Regions from separate parts of the Oceanobacillus iheyensis HTE831 genome, predicted to be linked through region 2. Evidence: a T-box and tRNA genes for the amino acid it is inferred to sense, from the RefSeq annotation. Region 2 holds a T-box; the other holds one or more tRNA genes.
What was found. A T-box is a leader RNA that pairs with one kind of tRNA and senses whether it is charged. The one in region 2 lies ahead of ileS (isoleucine--tRNA ligase), so its partner is inferred to be a tRNA-Ile.
Positions count from the first base shown of each region.

Region 1: it has a tRNA-Ile gene. The T-box ahead of ileS (isoleucine--tRNA ligase) is inferred to sense a tRNA for this amino acid. The anticodon was not compared.

Region 1 covers NC_004193.1:1,952,430-1,962,127, reverse strand. Annotated here, with positions in the region: gene OB_RS09970 (Na/Pi cotransporter family protein) at 1-1,361, shown strand, start outside; tRNA gene OB_RS09965 (tRNA-Asn) at 2,081-2,155, shown strand; tRNA gene OB_RS09960 (tRNA-Met) at 2,157-2,233, shown strand; tRNA gene OB_RS09955 (tRNA-His) at 2,247-2,322, shown strand; tRNA gene OB_RS09950 (tRNA-Ile) at 2,349-2,425, shown strand; tRNA gene OB_RS09945 (tRNA-Ser) at 2,439-2,531, shown strand; tRNA gene OB_RS09940 (tRNA-Phe) at 2,684-2,756, shown strand; gene sodA (superoxide dismutase SodA) at 2,926-3,537, shown strand; gene OB_RS09930 (MFS transporter) at 3,642-4,916, shown strand; gene OB_RS09925 (peptidoglycan D,D-transpeptidase FtsI family protein) at 4,975-7,059, shown strand; gene phoU (phosphate signaling complex protein PhoU) at 7,187-7,843, shown strand; gene OB_RS09915 (hypothetical protein) at 7,867-8,046, opposite strand; gene OB_RS09910 (hypothetical protein) at 8,073-8,414, opposite strand; gene OB_RS09905 (hypothetical protein) at 8,427-8,657, opposite strand; gene rpmG (50S ribosomal protein L33) at 8,888-9,037, shown strand; gene OB_RS09895 (5-formyltetrahydrofolate cyclo-ligase) at 9,098-9,658, shown strand.
Region 2 covers NC_004193.1:378,530-388,227, forward strand. Annotated here, with positions in the region: gene OB_RS02020 (ABC transporter ATP-binding protein) at 1-118, shown strand, start outside; gene OB_RS02025 (ABC transporter permease) at 115-2,721, shown strand; gene OB_RS02030 (MFS transporter) at 2,874-4,085, shown strand; T-box leader at 4,145-4,358, shown strand; gene ileS (isoleucine--tRNA ligase) at 4,437-7,505, shown strand; gene OB_RS02040 (GNAT family N-acetyltransferase) at 7,700-8,218, shown strand; gene OB_RS02045 (SulP family inorganic anion transporter) at 8,261-9,698, opposite strand, start outside.

The DNA.
Region 1 (9,698 bases), 1.6 Mb from region 2:
TTATAATGGGTGCCAATATAGGTACGACAGTAACTGCATTCATTATCGGTATCGATTTAGGTGAATATGCATTACTAATAATGGCTCTTGGTGCATTCTTATTATTCTTCTTTAAGAAACCAATTGTTAATGCTGTGGGACAAGCTGTATTTGGTTTTGGTTCCCTATTCTTTGGTTTAGAATTAATGAGTAGTGGAATGTCCCCACTTCGCTCTTTAGAAGCGTTTCATGAACTTACATTATCAATGAGTGATACTCCAATCTTAGGAGTAGTTATAGGAACAGTATTTACATTAATTGTTCAAAGTTCATCTGCAACAATTGGGATTTTACAAGGATTATATTCTGAAGGTGCAATTGAATTAGGAGCAGCCTTACCAGTCTTATTTGGGGATAACTTAGGAACAACTATAACTGCAATTATTGCTAGTATTGGTGCTTCAGTAGCTGCTAAAAGAGCTGCATTAACTCATGTTACGTTTAACTTAATAGGGGCAACGATTTTCCTATTACTATTAATACCATTTACTAATTATGTGGCATTTTTACAAGATTGGCTAAATTTAAATCCTGAAATGACAATTGCATTTGGACATGGTAGCTTTAACATTGCTAATACAGTGCTACAATTTCCATTTATTGCAGCTCTAGCATGGTTTGTAACAAAACTCATACCTGGCGATGACACAATTATTGAATATAAGCCAAAACACTTAGATCCAATATTTATCCAGCAGTCCTCTTCTTTAGCATTGGATCAAGCTAAAGCTGAAGTTGTGAGAATGGGTGGATATGCTCATAAAGGTCTTGAAGAAACACATTCATATGTGACAACTCAAAATGAAAAGAATTCGGAAATGGCGTTACAAATTGAAGGTGCTTTAAATAATCTAGATAGAAAAATTACGGACTATTTGGTTGAAATTGCATCAACATCTTTATCAGAAGTTGAAAGTGCCGAACACACAGCTCTAATGAATACAGTACGAGATATTGAACGTATTGGTGACCACTTTGAAAATATTGTTGAATTAATTGATTACAAAATGTCAAACAAAGTAATTCTAACAGATCAAGCTATGGAAAATTTAAATAACATGTTTGATCTTACTGCAATGACAGTAAAACAAGCAATTGAATCATTAGAATCAAAAGACAGAGAAGCAGCTCTTGAAGTTATTCAAAAGGAAGATCAAATTGATAAAATGGAGCGGAAATTCCGTAAAAGTCATATCATACGTATGAATGAAGGTCTATGTAATGGTTCAGCAGGGATTGTCTTTGTAGATATTATAAGTAATCTAGAAAGAATTGGTGATCATGCAGTGAATATTGCAGAAAATGTATTAGGCGAGCAATAAAAAATAAATCGTAGGGAGGTAAAACTTCTCTACGATTTTTTTGTGGGAAATAAATGTAATATAAATAATTTAATTTGCAGATGCTCTTGATGATTAATGTGTATACTGTTCACAAGCATAAATATGATTCTCTGACTGCTTTTCATGAAGGAGGACTAGTGAATCTAATCATAGTATAAAAAATCAATTTACGCTAAGGAGTTTAGGGGGAAATGAAAGAGGTGAATAAGAAAGAATTGAAACGAAAAAGAAAAACGGATTTATTTAAATGCCAACTATTATGTACCACATAATGATATTGTGATATATTATGTAAATCAATAGTTGTATTAGAAGTTTTTAAACCTTCTTATTTATTGGGCATACTCGTTAAGTTTTTGTGTCGTTTAAACTTTTAGTATTAATCCAAATAGAGATACACGAAGAGTATACTTTTATTTCAGGTAGATCGAAAAAAGGGGATAAATACCAAGATATAGCACTTAGGAGATGTCCAAAATAATGAAATTAGGCAGGTCTCAACGGAAAAAAATAAAAAAATGTAAAATCTATTAATATTTTTGTTGAAATATGAAAAAGAACATGCTATTATAAATAACGCAGTCGAAAAACGAAATAAAAACTTTTGCAAAGACGCAAAAAAATGTTTGACAGATTTTGCTAAACATGATAAATTATTATTCGTTGCTGTTATTACATAAACAAAACTTGATGATTATTCCACAGTAGCTCAGTGGTAGAGCAATCGGCTGTTAACCGATCGGTCGTAGGTTCGAATCCTACCTGTGGAGCCATGGCGGTGTAGCTCAGCTGGCGAGAGCGTACGGTTCATACCCGTGAGGTCGGGGGTTCGATCCCCTCCGCCGCTACCATATTATAATCATGGCGGTCGTGGCGAAGTGGTTAACGCACCGGATTGTGGCTCCGGCATTCGTGGGTTCAATCCCCACCGGTCGCCCCATGAATAACGTCATATATTAAATAGAAGGACCCTTAGCTCAGTTGGTTAGAGCTATCGGCTCATAACCGATCGGTCGCAGGTTCGAGTCCTGCAGGGTCCACCATTTTAACCAATCCGGAGGTATACCCAAGTCCGGCTGAAGGGATCGGTCTTGAAAACCGAGAGGCGGGTCAAACCGCGCGGGGGTTCGAATCCCTCTACCTCCTCCATACATATTTTTATTTTGAGTGATTACTAAATGACCTCAAAATACGTATTTCGAATTAACTATCGATGAAACTAAAATTGCAATATAACTTCTGAGCTAATTGATAGTAAGCTGGAAATTCGATTTAGAATGGATTACGTTATAATTTAATACGGCTTGGTAGCTCAGTCGGTAGAGCAGAGGACTGAAAATCCTTGTGTCGGCGGTTCGATTCCGTCCCGAGCCATTTTAAAAAACAAGCATTTGCTTGTTTTTTTGTATGTTGAAATTGGAACCAACTACAAACATTGGAAATATAAAGCATATCGTTTGCAACTACTTAAAAGCTTTGATAGTCTTTTTAATATAAAGGGACATAAACCTTTACATCATTTATTTTAAGGAGGAAGATAAACATGGCAAAATTTGAATTACCGGAATTACCATATGCATATGATGCATTGGAACCGACAATTGACAAAGAAACAATGAACATTCATCATACGAAACATCACAACACGTATGTAACTAAATTAAATGATGCATTGGAAGGACATGCAGACCTTCAAAGTAAGTCTGTAGAAGAATTAATTAGTAATCTTGATGCAGTCCCTGAAAATGCAAAAACTGCAGTACGTAACAATGGTGGCGGACATGCTAACCATAGCCTATTTTGGAAGTTATTATCACCAAATGGCGGCGGTGAGCCAACAGGTGAATTAGCTGATAAAATTAATGCTAAATTTGGTTCATTAGACAAATTCAAAGAAGAATTTGCAGCAGCTGCAGCAGGACGTTTCGGTTCTGGATGGGCTTGGCTAATTGTTAACAATGGTGAACTAGAAATTACAAGCACACCAAACCAAGATTCACCATTAATGGAAGGAAAAACTCCTGTATTAGGACTTGATGTTTGGGAACACGCTTATTATCTTAAATATCAAAACAAACGCCCAGAGTACATTTCAGCATTCTGGAATGTAGTTAATTGGGATCAAGTTGCAAAAAACTACGAAGAAGCTAAGTAATATAATTATAGATTAAAACACGTGAAAAGATTTTCACGTGTTTTTTTTGTATAGATACGACTCCTTCGCAAAAAATAAAGTTGGAAAAGAAGGAGTCGTTTTTAATGTTCCAACAAATAAACAATTTTTTTCAAAAACATAAAATTGAAAATCGTGACTTAATCATTCTTTTATTAATTGGTGGATTATATTCAGGCGGTATTTTCTTATCTAATACATTTGTTAATGTCTATATATGGAAACAATCTGGAGAATTAATAACAATTGCTAATTATAATTTAGCTAGTTATATTTTTCAGGCTCTTGCGTTTGTATGGGCAGGTAAATTATCCAAATCCATTGATCGTATACTTATTTTGCGTGTTGGTATCCTCTTCCTTTGCTTATTTTTTGTATGTGTATTATTTATTGGTGAGTTAGCAGCTTATTATAACTTTATACTGGGGTGTTTAATCGGTATTGGTTACGGATTTTTTTGGTTAGCTTTTCATGTTATGACTTTTGAGATTACGGAACCGGATACAAGAGATATGTTTAATGGTGTGTTCGGTATTTTAAGTTCATTTGCAGGTATGGTTGGCCCTCTATTAGCAGGCTTTATAATTTCAAATATGGTAGATGATGTTGGTTATAATGTAATCTTTGGAATCTCTTTTTTGTTATTTGCTTGTGCAGTGATTGCAAGCTTTTTTATCGTACGGAAAGGGTCAAAAGGGTTATTTGCAATGAAGCATATCGCAAAAGAAAGGAAGAGAAACAAAAATTGGAAAAGAATTTTACATTCTCATTTTTTCCAAGGCTTAAGAGAAGGTATTTTTGGTTTTTATATCACAATATGGGTGTTTCTCGTTACAAATAGTGAACTCGCACTTGGGACATTTAATATGTTTTTATCTGGTTTATCGATTGTGTTTTATCTAATTGCGGCAAGATTTATAAAGCCCCATTTAAGGAAAAAATCGATATTATTAGGTGGTTTGTTACTATTTGCTTCCATATTTATCATCATTTTTGAAGTGAATTACTCCTTATTGATGGTGTATGCAGTAATTATCGGTATTGCCTACCCTATATTAAATGTCCCATTTGTATCAATGACTTTTGATGTAATTGGAAAAGCATATAAAGCTGCTGAAATGCGAGTGGAATATATCGTAATACGAGAAATTTTCTTGAATTTAGGTAGAGCACTATCAATAACCGTGTTTATATTAGGGATTGTATTATTTAAAGAAGAACAAATCATCCCGATTCTACTTGTAGTTTTTGGCGCGGGTCATCTCGCTATTTATTTCTTCATTAAAAATATTCAAATAGGGACAAGGAATCCAAAAGAAATTTTAATAAAAGAGCAAATTACAGACGAAAAAAATCGTTAATTATGGTAAAATCAAACAGAGGAAAATATTGTACTAAATTATTGGGGGAGAAGAAACATTGAGTAAAGATATTAAAAAGAAACGAGCCCAACTTCCCTTTCGGATAAATATATTATTTTTTGCAATCTTTTTGATGTTCTCTGTATTAATTTTGCAATTAGGGGTTGTTCAAATATTAAATGGGGAGGCTCACCAAGAAGAAATTGAGAGAACCAATATTGATACGACAAGTGTACCGGTCCCAAGAGGAAGAATCTTGGATACTAATGGAAATGTAATTGTAGATAATAATGCAATGTATTCTATTACGTATACACCACCAAAAGGGGTACAAGCTAAAGACCGCTTACAATTAGCCCAAAAGTTAGCGGATTATATTGAGATGGGTCAGGAAGATCGCTTAAAACGTATCACAGATAGAGATAAACGAGAATATTATTACTTATTAAATCAAAAAGATGTAGACGAACGGTTAAATGACATAGATACTTCCGAAATGGATAATGCAGATGTATATAACCACACATTAGAGTTGATTACCGAGGAAGAAATCAGTGATTTTTCTGATGACGATATGGAAATTATCGCCATAAAAAAAGAATTAGATAAAGCATATTCATTGACTCCACAAGTTATAAAGAATGAAGATGTATCAGCTGAGGAATATGCTACTGTAGCGGAGAATCTTGATAAATTACCAGGAATAAATGCGACAACAGATTGGGATCGACTGTATCCTTATGATAATACGCTAAGCAGTATCCTGGGAGGTATTACAAGTCAAGAGCAGGGTATTCCAGCTGAAGATGTGCAGGCATACTTAAGTAAAGGATATAGCCGTAATGATCGAGTAGGTACAAGTGGAATAGAACAACAATATGAGGATTTCCTGCGAGGAAGAAAAGAACAGATTCAATATGAGACAAGAAAAAATGGATCAATAGTTGGAACGGAAACAGTAGTTGAAGGGAAACGAGGAAAAGACCTTGTATTAACTATTGATATGGAATTTCAGGAAAAAGTAGATGAAATAGTATTAGATGAAATGAAGAAGGTTAAACAACAATATCCTGGACCTAACCAACACTTAACCAATGCATTCGCAGTAGTAATGGATCCAAAAACAGGAGAACTACTGGCGATGTCTGGTGTGAATTATAATAAAGAAAAAAACGAATACAATGATGCTGCATTTATGGCTTTAGCTAGCGCATATGAACCTGGATCATCCGTAAAAGGTGCCAGTGTATTAGCAGGGTATGAATCAGGTGTCATTTCACCTGGTCAAGTTTTTTTTGATAACCCCGTTAGGATAGCTAGTACGCCTGTAAAAAAATCAGTTTCAAATTTAGGCTATGTAACAGATCTAGAAGCATTGGAAAAATCTTCAAACGTATATATGTTTTATATTGCTTTAAGAATGATGGGAGAAAATCGTCACCCTTATCCAGATAACTCAACTCTTAATGCAAGTTGGTCTGAATACAACAATGCGCTAAATGATTTACAAAATTACTTTAATCAATTTGGTCTAGGAGTATCTACAGGTATTGATTTTCCACATGAATCTACCGGGGTTAGATCAAATGGTGCACCGAACCCAGGTAATGTTCTGGACTTTACAATAGGACAATATGATACGTATACGACATTACAGTTAGCACAATATGTTTCAACAATTGCCAATGATGGATATCGTGTTCAACCACACTTTTTAAAGCAAGTTCATGATCCGATTGCATCATTTGATGAATTAGGTCCAGTGTATTATACAAAAAATACGCAAGTAATGAACCGTATTGATATGAGTCAAAGTGAAATAGAACGAGTACAAAATGGTTTTAAGCGAGTTTATGAATCTGGAACAGCAAGAGGTTATTTTCAAGATGTAGATTATAATCCTGCAGGTAAGACAGGAACAGCTGAAACATCTATTTATGATGATGGGAAAAAGCTAGCTGATACAAATAGTCTTTCACTTGTTGGCTATGCTCCATTTGATGAACCTGAAGTTGCATTTGCCATAATAGTTCCACACACGGGGCAAGGAAATGGAATTAACGGTAAAATCGGCAGACGTATCCTCGATGCATACTTCGAAGTCAAAGAAGAACAAGATGAAGAAAATGCAGTTGATGAATAAAAAATAAGCGAATCCAAAATGGATTCGCTTATTTTTATAAATGATTACATAGAATTTACAAATAGTTAATATTAAACCTTTATAATTAGTAACATATAGAAACTATTTGTTTAGGGGAGGAACTTATATGACAACACGTAATCAGTTCCAAGAAGAGCTTCAAGAACTTTATGGTGACATACTTCATATGGCGGATTTGGTAGGTGAAGCATTGGATAGTTCAGTTGAATCACTAATACAACAACAGCAAGAACTTGCAGAGACTGTTATAGCGAAAGATAAAGAAATTGATAAGCTTGAAAAAAACATTAATGATAAAGCTATTTTATTAATTGCAAAACAACAACCAGTAGCAACAGACTTAAGAAAAATTGTAACTGCTTTAAGAGTAATGATAGATATAGAACGAATGGGTGACAACGCGAAAAATATTGCCAAATCGAGTATTAGGTTACTAGATAATCCTTCGAGTGTCCCTCCTGACCTTTCACATATGCACCATCAAGTAAAAAAGATGCTTCACACAGCAGTATTAGCATTTGAACAGGAAGATATTTCGCTTGCTGGAAAGTTAGCAGAAATGGATGATGAGGTAGATCATGTTTATAAAAGAGTAGTTAGTGACTTGTTATACGAAACGGCTACCCGACCCGATCAGATCGAATATGTGATGCAAATGTCTTTTTGCGCGAGATACTTGGAAAGATTTGCAGATCATATCACAAATATTGGTGAAAGCATATTATATTTGGTCAAAGGAGAAAATGTAAATCTAAATAAATAGCACAGCATATCGCTGTGCTATTTTTAATTATAACTTGTAATTACTTCTGCTATGTCAAAATGAGACATGTCACTTGTTAATTCAAATGTACCTGGTTTAACGTTAATTGCATAATCATTATCTTCTAAATAATCATTAAAGTCAGAAGCACTTTCAATGATATCCTCATTTTCCAGAATGTCGCTTATTTCAGATGATGCCATACCCGTTTCAACAGTTAGCTCATATTCTATCGTAGAATTTTCATCAGATTCATCTTCATTCTGATTTTCATTTGATGATTCTTCTTCCTCTTCTTGTTGTTTGTATCTTCATTTTGTTGAGACTCTTCATCTGATGATTCATTGTTACTTTCCGAACTATTTTCTGAATCGTTGCCATTTACACTATAGGATATATATTCCTCTTGGGAAAGAACTGTGTACCCTTGATCTTCTAATACAGGAATCATTTCTTCTGCATTAACATCTTCGATAGATGTTTGTGAGTCTTGCACGAGAAAGAATACAATCAGAATAATTATGGCACTTGTAAACAAACCAAGTGCAAAAGCTCTAATGTGGTGTTTCATTGATTTACTCCTTTAACTATTGATAAGATTACTATTTTCCGTTTTATGATCATTTAAATCACTTGGTAATAGTTCTTCTTCAAGCACCTTGATTTTCTTCTTTAATTGATATGTATCTTGCATTGTTGTAATCGACATTTGTTCTAATTGTGATTCTACTTCTTCAATTCTATCATTCATAAAATAAGATAGTATGAATAGAACAATTGCAACTACGATAATAGCTATTATCGCATAAAACATTTTATTCCCTCCTTTATATTCATTAATAGTTATACCATAAATAGACAATGGAATCATCATTATTCTACTAATTTTTATCATTACAATTATTATGGAAATAAGTTAAGCGTTGATTTTCATTCATTATTGCAGTAAACAATCTTGATAATTAATGGAAAGTTTGATAATATAATTAAAGTCTGCACAATTATGTATGAAGAGGCAAGTTGAAAAGTTTGGAGGGATAAAATATGCGCGTAAATATAACTTTAGCTTGTACAGAAACGGGAGATCGTAACTACATCTCTACAAAAAACAAGCGTACAAATCCTGAACGTATTGAGCTTAAGAAATACTCACCACGTCTTAAAAAACACACGTTACATCGTGAAACAAAATAATGTTAGCAAAAAACTCTTATCGTTTGGATAGGAGTTTTTCTATTATTAGGGGTGTACATAATGAATAAGCAAATTTTAAGGAAAAATATGATTCAACAATTAAATGAATTATCTCAAGATAGAAGAAAGTCTATTCAATCAAAACAACAGCATCTACTATTTCATTCACACCTATGGAAAAATTCCTTAACAATTGGAATCACTGTTTCTAAAGGGTTCGAATGGGACACGAAACAAATTATTCAACAAGGATGGAAAGAAAATAAAGTAATTGCCGTTCCTAAATGTAATCCGATTGATAAAACAATGACATATCGTCAAATCACTTCTTTTGAACAACTTGAAGTTGTATACGCGGGAATTGAAGAGCCTATTATGGAACATACGAGTCCCTTAGAAAATGAATTACTTGGATTATGTATTGTTCCGGGAATTGTTTTTGATAAAAACGGTTATCGGATTGGATTTGGTGGGGGGTATTATGATCGAATATTACCGAGTATACAAGCTCCTACCTTGTCAATTTGTAGTGAGGTACAAATAATTTCTTCCATACCTAAAGAATCCCATGACCTTTCGGTGGATTATCTACTAACTGAAACAAGAATTTATGGTAGCTAATTTTTCTATGTATAAGTAAATCATTCTAGAAAAAACTATA
Region 2 (9,698 bases):
GACGTATAACCAGACGCTTGTAGTTATTACACACGATGATCGAATTGCACTACAAGCAGATCGAGTTATCTCAATTGAGGATGGAAGGATTGCTAAAGATGAGGTGATCCGTCCGTGAATATCGTCAATAAAGTAACGATAAGGCATTTGAAAGAAAATAAACGACGAACACTTGTCACTATTTTAGGGGTAATTATCTCTGTAGCTATGATCACGGCTGTTGCAACTCTAGGTCAGTCTTTTTTAGATTTAAATCAGCGTCAAACGATTGAAAATACAGGGGAATGGCATTATAGCTATACCAATTTAAATGAACAACAATATCAAGCAGTGAAAGAGCATGATAAAACGGAGTCTATTGGTCTAATGAACGAATTAGGGTATTCACCACTAGACGGTGAGGGAAGTAAACCGTATGTGTATGTTCATCAATTAAATAAAGCAGGGATGGATCAGTTTCAAGTTAAATTGCAAGATGGGCGACTCCCTGAAAATCCAGACGAAGTGGTACTATCGGAAACATTATTACAATCAGGTTATGATAAAGAAATTGGCGATACAATAACATTAGAAGTTGGAGAACGCTATTCCTTATCAGATGAGATGGAAGGGGAAGGCCCTCTCAATCAAACCGTGTCAGCAGAAAGAACGGAAGATGGTTTAGCCGAAGAATTAAGAAATACCGAAGAACATACGTTTACGATTGTCGGTACAATAGAAGAACCTTTGTGGGATTATTCTTGGGCACCAGGTTATAGTATGCTTTCCTATATTGATGAAGACATTCTTTCTACAGAGGAAAATGTAACTGTTTATGTGAAAAGTAATGATATCTCAACTTCACTTTTTGATGATATTCCATCCTTTGCCAAGAAGCAAAACATAGACCAAGAACAAATTGAGTTTAATTATAATCTTCTCGAAGCATATATAGTATCTCCAAACCAAGGAGCATTGGCGACTATATTTGGCTTAATAACGATTATCGTTGTTATTATCATGATTGGCTCGATTGCATTGATTTATAACGCGTTTGCCATTTCTGTATCTGAGCGATCTCGTTACTTAGGAATGTTATCTAGTATTGGAGCAACAAAACGGCAAAAGCGGAATTCTGTATTTTTTGAAGGAATCATTATAGCTTTAATTAGTATTCCTTTGGGTGTAGGAGCAGGGCTTTTAGGAATTGGTATTACGCTATATTTTGTTAATCAGATTCTTTCGCAAGCGCAGTTTGATGTGGATTTACAACTCGTTGCATCGTTTGAATCGATAGGGATTGCAGTGGTGATTTCTTTTATCACAATTATGATCTCAGCTTATATTCCAGCAGTTCGTGCTTCAAAAGTAACTGCGATTGATGCTATTCGTCAATCGAAAGATATAAAACTAACGAAGAAAAAAGTAAAAGCAAACCCGCTCGTGCGAAAAATATTTGGCTACGAAGCGGAAATAGCTTTAAAAAATCTTAAACGAAATAAGAAACGGTACAACGTTACGGTTCTATCTTTAATTGTGAGTATAGTTTTATTTTTATCCGTAGGGTATTTTTCCAACACGCTGACAAAATCATTTGAGTTACAATCAAATCAATTAAATTATGATATAGCAGCCTCTTCTGCTACTGGTTATGGTGGAGTGGAAGGATTAAAGCAAGTAATGGATAATATCCAAGGACTTCAAGAAGTAAATGGTGCAATAATGTATCAAACAATGCATATGAGTGGGTTTGTAGAAGAGGAAATCGCAGGAGAGCCAATCAAGACACTGGAAAATGCTTCTGATTATATTAGTGATCAAGGAGTACAATATTTCATTGAGTTTATTGGATTGGATGATAAGGCTCTACAAGATTATGCCCAAGAAAATGAAATCTCTTACAGTGACATAGATGAAGGAGAAGGTATACTGATTAATCAAGTATCCTATCCAGATGATAATCAGGGTAAGTATGTAGAAACAGAAATACTTGATGCAGAGGTTGGAGATTCGGCGATAGCAGCTCAGGAAAATGTCGAAGATACTGGAGAAGTTTCTTTTGAAAGAGTATCGCAAGTAGACATTGCGGGCTTAACCGATCATTTTCCGATGGGGAATTTTTATCCCTCACCGAACACCTTATTCTTTGTGGTTTCTGAAGATACACTGGCTAATATTGATGAACAGACAGAATATCAGCCAAATGCAATGACTTTATATATTGAAACAGAGGATCCAGTAAGTACGCAGGAACATATAGAAGGATTAGAAGTGGCAAATGAACTTCATATTGCGAATCAATTTTATTATGAACAACAAGATAGACAAATGACACTGGTTCTTTCGATATTTGTTTATGGTTTTATTACGCTAATCACATTGATTTCTGTCGCGAATATCTTTAATACCATTTCTACTAGTGTAGCCTTACGTAGAAGAGAATTTGCAACGATGAAATCGATAGGGATGACACCTAAAGCCTTTCGTAAAATGATTCAGTTTGAAAGTGTCTTTTACGGTTTGAAGTCTCTATTATACGGGTTGCCGCTTAGTATCGGTGTGATGTATGTCATATATAATCAATCACAGAATACTTTTTCCTATTCATTCTCTTTACCTTGGATCAATATTTCAATTGCTATATTAGCTGTATTTGTCATTGTTAGTGTAGCGATGTTGTATTCGATATCGAAAATTAAAGATGATAATATTATTGAAACATTGAGACAAGAAAATATATAACGAGAGAGCGCATGTAATATAGTGACCACTTACTATATTACATGCGCATTTTTATTGTCTTCACGCATAAAAAAGAACGTTTTGTGAAGGGAGAGGGATTTATAAGAAATGTAGCGAATATATAACTATATCGAAATGATTGAGGTGATGATGTGATTTTACATAAATGGAAGAATCCTTCTTTCCTTCTTACTTCTATAGGCATTGCGAATATCGGTGATTTTATTTATTTAGTCGCAATTAATATTCTCGTATTTCAAATGACTGGATCTGCAGCCGCAGTGGCGGGACTGTGGTTAATTGGACCTTTGACCAATATATTTGCAAAGTTTTGGACGGGAAGTTTTATTGATTATCGAAGTAAACGAAAAGTGATGATGGCTACATATGTTATACGAGGTGTATTTATATTCATAATTCCATTTATGGATAATTTATTTTTGTTATATAGTGTTTTAGTGATATTAAGTATTGCTAAGGCATTCTTTAACCCGGCGTCGATGACATTTATTACAATAGTCGTGCCGAAAGATATGAGAAAAAGGTTTAACTCTATTCGCGCTTTTGCATCTTCTGGTGCCTTTATTATTGGTCCGTCTATCGGAGGAGCGTTAATCTATGCGACTTCTATTGATATTACATTATGGTTTAATGCGATCTTTTTTGTGCTGTCTGCTGTGCTTTTATGGCCATTGCCTGATGAGCACAAGCGTGCAGATCAAATTCCGAAATTAACAATCAAACAAGTGATGAAAGATTTTACAGTTGTCCAGACCTTTATGAAACATAACCGATATGTAACTGGTATATATCTAGGCTTCATTATTGTATTATTATGTACATTTGCGATGGATGCACAAGAAGTAGTCTTTACCCAACAAGTGGTTGGATTGTCGGAAGTGGACTATACGTTATTGATTAGTATTACAGGAATAGGGTCCGTTACCGGTGCAATTTTGCTATCAATTATTTCTAATAAGTTATCCTTACGAATGATGATCACTGTGGGGTTAATATTTGTATCAATTGGGTATGTTCTATACGCATTTTCTTGGTCTTTCATATCGATTACGGTTGGGTTTATCATTTTAGGTTTCTTTCTTGTATTCTTAAATGCTGGAATGATGACGTTTTATCAAAACAACATCCCAGTCGAATTAATGGGGAGAGTAACAAGTATCTTTGATTTAATTCAAAGCATATTGCAAGTACTCATTGTTCTAGCGATCGGGTTATTGGCAGATATTGTATCATTACGAGGTGCAATCGTTGGTTTATCTATCTCCATGTTTATGTTATCGATAATGTATACGTTTCTAGTATTAAAACCAAGGCATGCCAACCTATATCAAGACGTATCCTAGTTCATTATATTGACTTTCTTTGTTGCATTCGATACTATATTCTTACGGTATATAAAATGATGAATTCGATGACGAGAACGAGTAATTAGGCACCTCTTATCTACAGAGAGTTGACAATAGCTGAAAGTCAATGGTGAGAAGCTTAATGAAAATCATCTCCGAGAAGCAAAGTTGAACGGTAACTGGTAAACTTTGACGGTCTCCAACCGATATCTTGGACGCGTATGATGGTACGTAGTGCTAATTAGAAAAAAACCGCTACGATGGTTTTTTATTTTTGTCTAATAATGGTAATACTCGATTCTACGTGGTGGATTCGAGTTTTTTTAATTTAGTGAAGAGGTGAATGGAATGGATCACGCACAACGTGAACGAAGCATGAGGGCGCATTGGAAAGAAAATCGAACGTTTCAACGCTCCATTGAAAACAGAGAAGGTCAACAAACGTATGTATTTTATGAAGGGCCGCCAACGGCAAATGGAATGCCACATGCTGGTCATGCATTAGGCCGTACGATTAAAGACTTTGTTGCTCGTTATAAAACAATGTCTGGTTATCAAGTATTACGTAAAGCAGGCTGGGACACACATGGTTTACCAGTAGAATTAGAAGTGGAAAAACAGCTTAATATCCGTGGGAAAGATGATATTGAGAAGTTTGGAGTAGAGAGATTTATTGAGAAATGTAAAGAAAGCGTCTTTGTTTATGAAAATGAATGGAAGGAATTCACGGACAAGCTTGGATATTGGGTAGATATGGAAGATCCATACAAAACATTAAACAACCCATATATTGAGTCTGTTTGGAATATCCTTGCAACTATTCATGATGAAGATCTACTTTATAAAGGACATCGAGTAGTTCCATATTGCCCAAATTGCGAGACATCGTTAAGTTCCCATGAGGTGGCACAAGGCTATAAAGATGTGACAGATTTATCGGTAACTGCAAAATTCCGAATTAAAAATAAAGAAAATGAATATATTCTTGGGTGGACAACAACTCCATGGACATTACCAGGAAATGTTGCGCTAGCAGTGAATCCAGAAATGACCTATGTAAAAGCGAAGCAAGGTGAAGAAATCTATGTTGTTGCTAAATCATTAGCGAACACTGTTTTAGGTGAAGCTTACGAAGTGGTAGAAGAAGTATCGGGAGAAGATTTAGTTGGAATTAATTATGAGGCTCCATTTGACTTTATTTCTTTAGATAATGGTCATTACGTGATCGGTGCAGACTTTGTTACCGATACAAGTGGTACCGGTATTGTCCATCTAAACCCAGCACATGGGGAAGATGACTATAACGCTATCCAGGCAAAAGGGATGGACTTTGTAAATGTAGTCGATTCTAAAGGAAGATATGAGGATGTAATCGCTCCGCTTGCAGGACAATTTGTGAAGGATAGCGATGTGGATATCATCAAAATGCTAGCAAAAGACGGAACTTTATACGAAAAGCAAAAATATGAGCATAGCTACCCTCATTGCTGGAGATGTGATACACCATTGCTTTACTATGCGATGGAAGGTTGGTTTATTAAAACAACAGCTGTAAAAGAAAGAATGCAGGAAAATAATCAAAGCGTAGAATGGTTCCCGAATCATATGCGTGATGGGCGTTTCGGAAACTTCCTTGATAATATGGTCGATTGGAATATTGGACGTAATCGCTATTGGGGAACACCGTTAAACGTATGGGTATGTGATGATTGTGATAAACAAAAATCGCCTCACTCGATCCAAGAGCTACGTGCTTTTGCAGATAGTGACGTACCAGAAGATATTGAATTGCATAAACCATATGTTGATAAAATTACATTCGACTGTGAATGTGGCGGTAAAATGCATCGTACAAAAGAAGTAATTGATGTTTGGTTCGACAGTGGATCGATGCCATTCGCACAATATCATCACCCGTTTGAAAACGATGAACTATTTAATAAACAATTCCCAGCAGATGTGGTTATTGAAGGAGTCGATCAGACACGCGGCTGGTTCTACAGTCTCCTAGCGGTATCTACACTGTTTACTGGTAAAACACCATACAAACGAGTATTATCTCTTGGGCATATTCTTGATGAGCATGGGCGAAAAATGTCAAAAAGTAAAGGGAATGCTTTAAGTCCTGTGGAACTTATTGAAGAGTTTGGTGCAGATGCACTTCGTTGGGCACTTCTTGCTGATAGTTCACCATGGAATAATAAGCGTTTCTCGAAAAAGACAGTAAGTCAGGCAAAATCAAAAGTCATTGATACGATATTAAATGTCTATTCATTCTACTCTATGTATGCTGACATTGATAAATTTAATGTTGCAGAACATGCAACTGATGCTAAAACGACATTAGACAGTTGGATTCTATCCCGATTGAATTCGGTAATTAAAGAAGTAACAACAAGTCTTGATCAATATGATATTACTAAAGGTGCTCGTTCCATTGCATTGTTTGTAGATGAATTAAGTAACTGGTATGTACGTCGTTCTAGACAGCGTTTTTGGAGCAGTGGCATGAATGAAGATAAAAAAGCTGCTTTCACTACATTACACGAAGTACTATCAAAACTTACGCAGTTAATGGCGCCATATATACCATTTGTCGCAGATGATATATATACAAATCTGCAAGGGGATAGTGTTCATGTATCGGACTTCCCGAAAGTAGATGAAGCTGCAATTGATGAGAAATTAGAAGCTGATATGCAAGGAGTACTTGAAGTCATTGAAGGAGCACGTTCACTCCGTAATGAAGTAAACATTAAAACAAAGCAACCTCTTGCGGAGCTAGTGGTTGTTCCAAATGATGAACAACTTCAATCTGGGTTACAGGCATATACTTCCATTATCGAGGAAGAGATTAATGTGAAACAAGTTAGCTTTAAGAAAGACACTGCTGATTTCTTGGATACGGAGATGAAACTTAACTTCCCGGTTGCTGGACCAAAACTAGGTAAACAAGTTGGTCAGGCAAAAGGAAAAGTAGAAAACTTTACGGAACAAGAAAAAGAAGCGTTCTTAGTGAACGGTACGATTAATGTTGAACTTCAAGATGGTAGTGAGGTCACTCTTGAAAAAGAAGACATTATCGTAGAGAAAAAAGGACAAGAAGGATATCAATTATTTGAAGGCAATCGTTTTGTTCTTCTATTGGATACCAACTTGACAGAGAAGTTAAAGGAAGAAGGATTCGTAAGAGAGTTTATCCGTGCGGTACAAACATATCGTAAAGAACTTGATCTTCCAGTTGAACAGCGTGTGGATATATACGTGAATTCCGATGAAAATGCAGAGCGGATTCTATCAGAATTCGATGCTCTAATCCATGACGGATTAATCATTAACAGTGTTCAATTTGCAGAAAAAGAGGATATGAAGCAAGTAACAGTAAATGATACGGAAATGGGCTTGTCTATAGTATAAGCAAAAAAGTAGGGGTGCGCCCCTGCTTTTTTGTTGTCTAGAAAATCAGAAAATTTTGGAGCTTTAGATAAACGTACGCTTGTGCTTTTATTCTATTCCTAAGTATATATAATCATTTATAAATACTTCGTTAAAAATAGCAGGAATCTTCTTCATTCATGTCGAATATTATTAGAATTAAGGAGGAAATAAAAATGTCTAAACATATAGGTTCTATCAATAAAGATCAACACGTTTACATTGCAGAAAAGGATGATATGAAAGGCATTGTTCGCTTGTTAAAGGGCGTTTCTTCTTGGTTACAGGAGAGTCGCTTAAAACAATGGGAGTTTTTAAACGAAGGCGGAGAAGATCCTGAAATTAAGCAGGCGATTGAGGATGAGAATACATTTATAGTTAAAGAAGGTGACGAGCTAATAGCAACCTTTACGCTATATGAAATTCAAAATCCTTGGGATAAAAATATTTGGGGACAATCCAGTGACGACGCCTTTTATTTACATAGGCTATCCGTTGATTACGCTCGATTAGGTACAGGACTAGGTCGTGATGTCATAGCTTGGATGGAAACGTATACGAAGACACAGGGAATGAAAAGAATTCGTCTTGATTGTGTAGAGAATAATGAAAAGCTTAATTCTATTTATCAAAACCTTGGTTATGATTATAAAGGCACTAACCACGAACACTGCCGCTACGAGAAGATGTTATAACTAAAACGCATATCCGACTAAAAGGATATGCGTTTTTCTATGCTAGTGCATGGAATTATTCGAGAGTTTTTCCATCGACTGGACAAGCTGCGTACTCTCTTTATTCATTCCTTTAAATCGCACGGTAATATCGTTATCCTCAAACTTTGTTTTAATCTTGTCTAGAGCTCCCACTGCAGAATCATCCCATATATGCGATCTACTTAGGTCAATTTCTACATTACTTCTATGGTCATGAAAATCAATTTGGGATAATAAATCGGTAACAGATGCAAAGAATAGCGGTCCCTGTACTTTATAATAACGTGTATCATAACTTACTGTTGTACTTACTTTTACCTTTGAATTTTTTGCAGCAAAGAATATCATACTGAAAAGCACCCCTGCAAGAACTCCATAAGCAAGGTTATGAGTTAATACGACTGTACCAACAGTAACAATCATTACTATAGCATCGGTACGAGGAATTCGGTGAATGTGTAATACTGATTTCCAATCAAAAGTACTTATTGATACCATAATCATTACTCCCGCTAAAGCTGCCATCGGAATTTGAACAACGATATCACCTAAAATCAAAATAAGGAACATTAAGAACAAACCAGCAACGAATGCAGAGAGTCGTCCTCTTCCACCAGACTTGACATTAATAACGGATTGTCCGATCATAGCACATCCAGCCATACCTCCGAAGCAACCTGCTACAATGTTAGCAATTCCTTGTCCTCGCGTTTCTCTGTTTTTATTACTTTCCGTATCTGTCATATCATCGATAATATTGGCGGTTAGTAATGATTCTAAAATACCGACAATTGATAAAGCGAGTGCATATGGAAAGATAATCATTAAAGTTTCAAGGTTAAGAGGAATATTAGGTAGAGCAAACATAGGTAAAGTCTGTGTTAACTCTCCCATATCACCAACATTTCGTACACCTATATTCATTGTTAATACCATAATTGTAACAACAATAATTGCCACTAAAGTAGATGGCACAGCTTTCGTTATTCGAGGGAAGATGTAGATTATTGCTAGAGTTAAAGCTACTAAAGCATACATCATCCAAGTTTCGCCTACAAAATGCTGTAATTGCGATGTGAAAATAAGGATTGCTAACGCATTAACAAATCCTGTCATGACAGTTCTAGGGACAAACTTCATAAAGCGTGCTAATTTAAAAATGCCAAATAAGATTTGAAGAACTCCCGTTAAAATTGTAGCTGCTAACAAATATTCAATTCCGTGATTAGCTACTAAAGTTACCATTACTAATGCCATTGCACCAGTTGCTGCAGAAATCATTCCAGGGCGTCCACCAACAAATGAAATTACCACAGCAATACAAAAAGATGCATAAAGACCAACCATTGGATCTACACCTGCAATAATAGAAAAAGCAATCGCTTCTGGTATTAAAGCGAGTGCGACAACGACACCAGCTAATATATCTCCTTTGATGTTTCCAAACCACTGTTCCTTC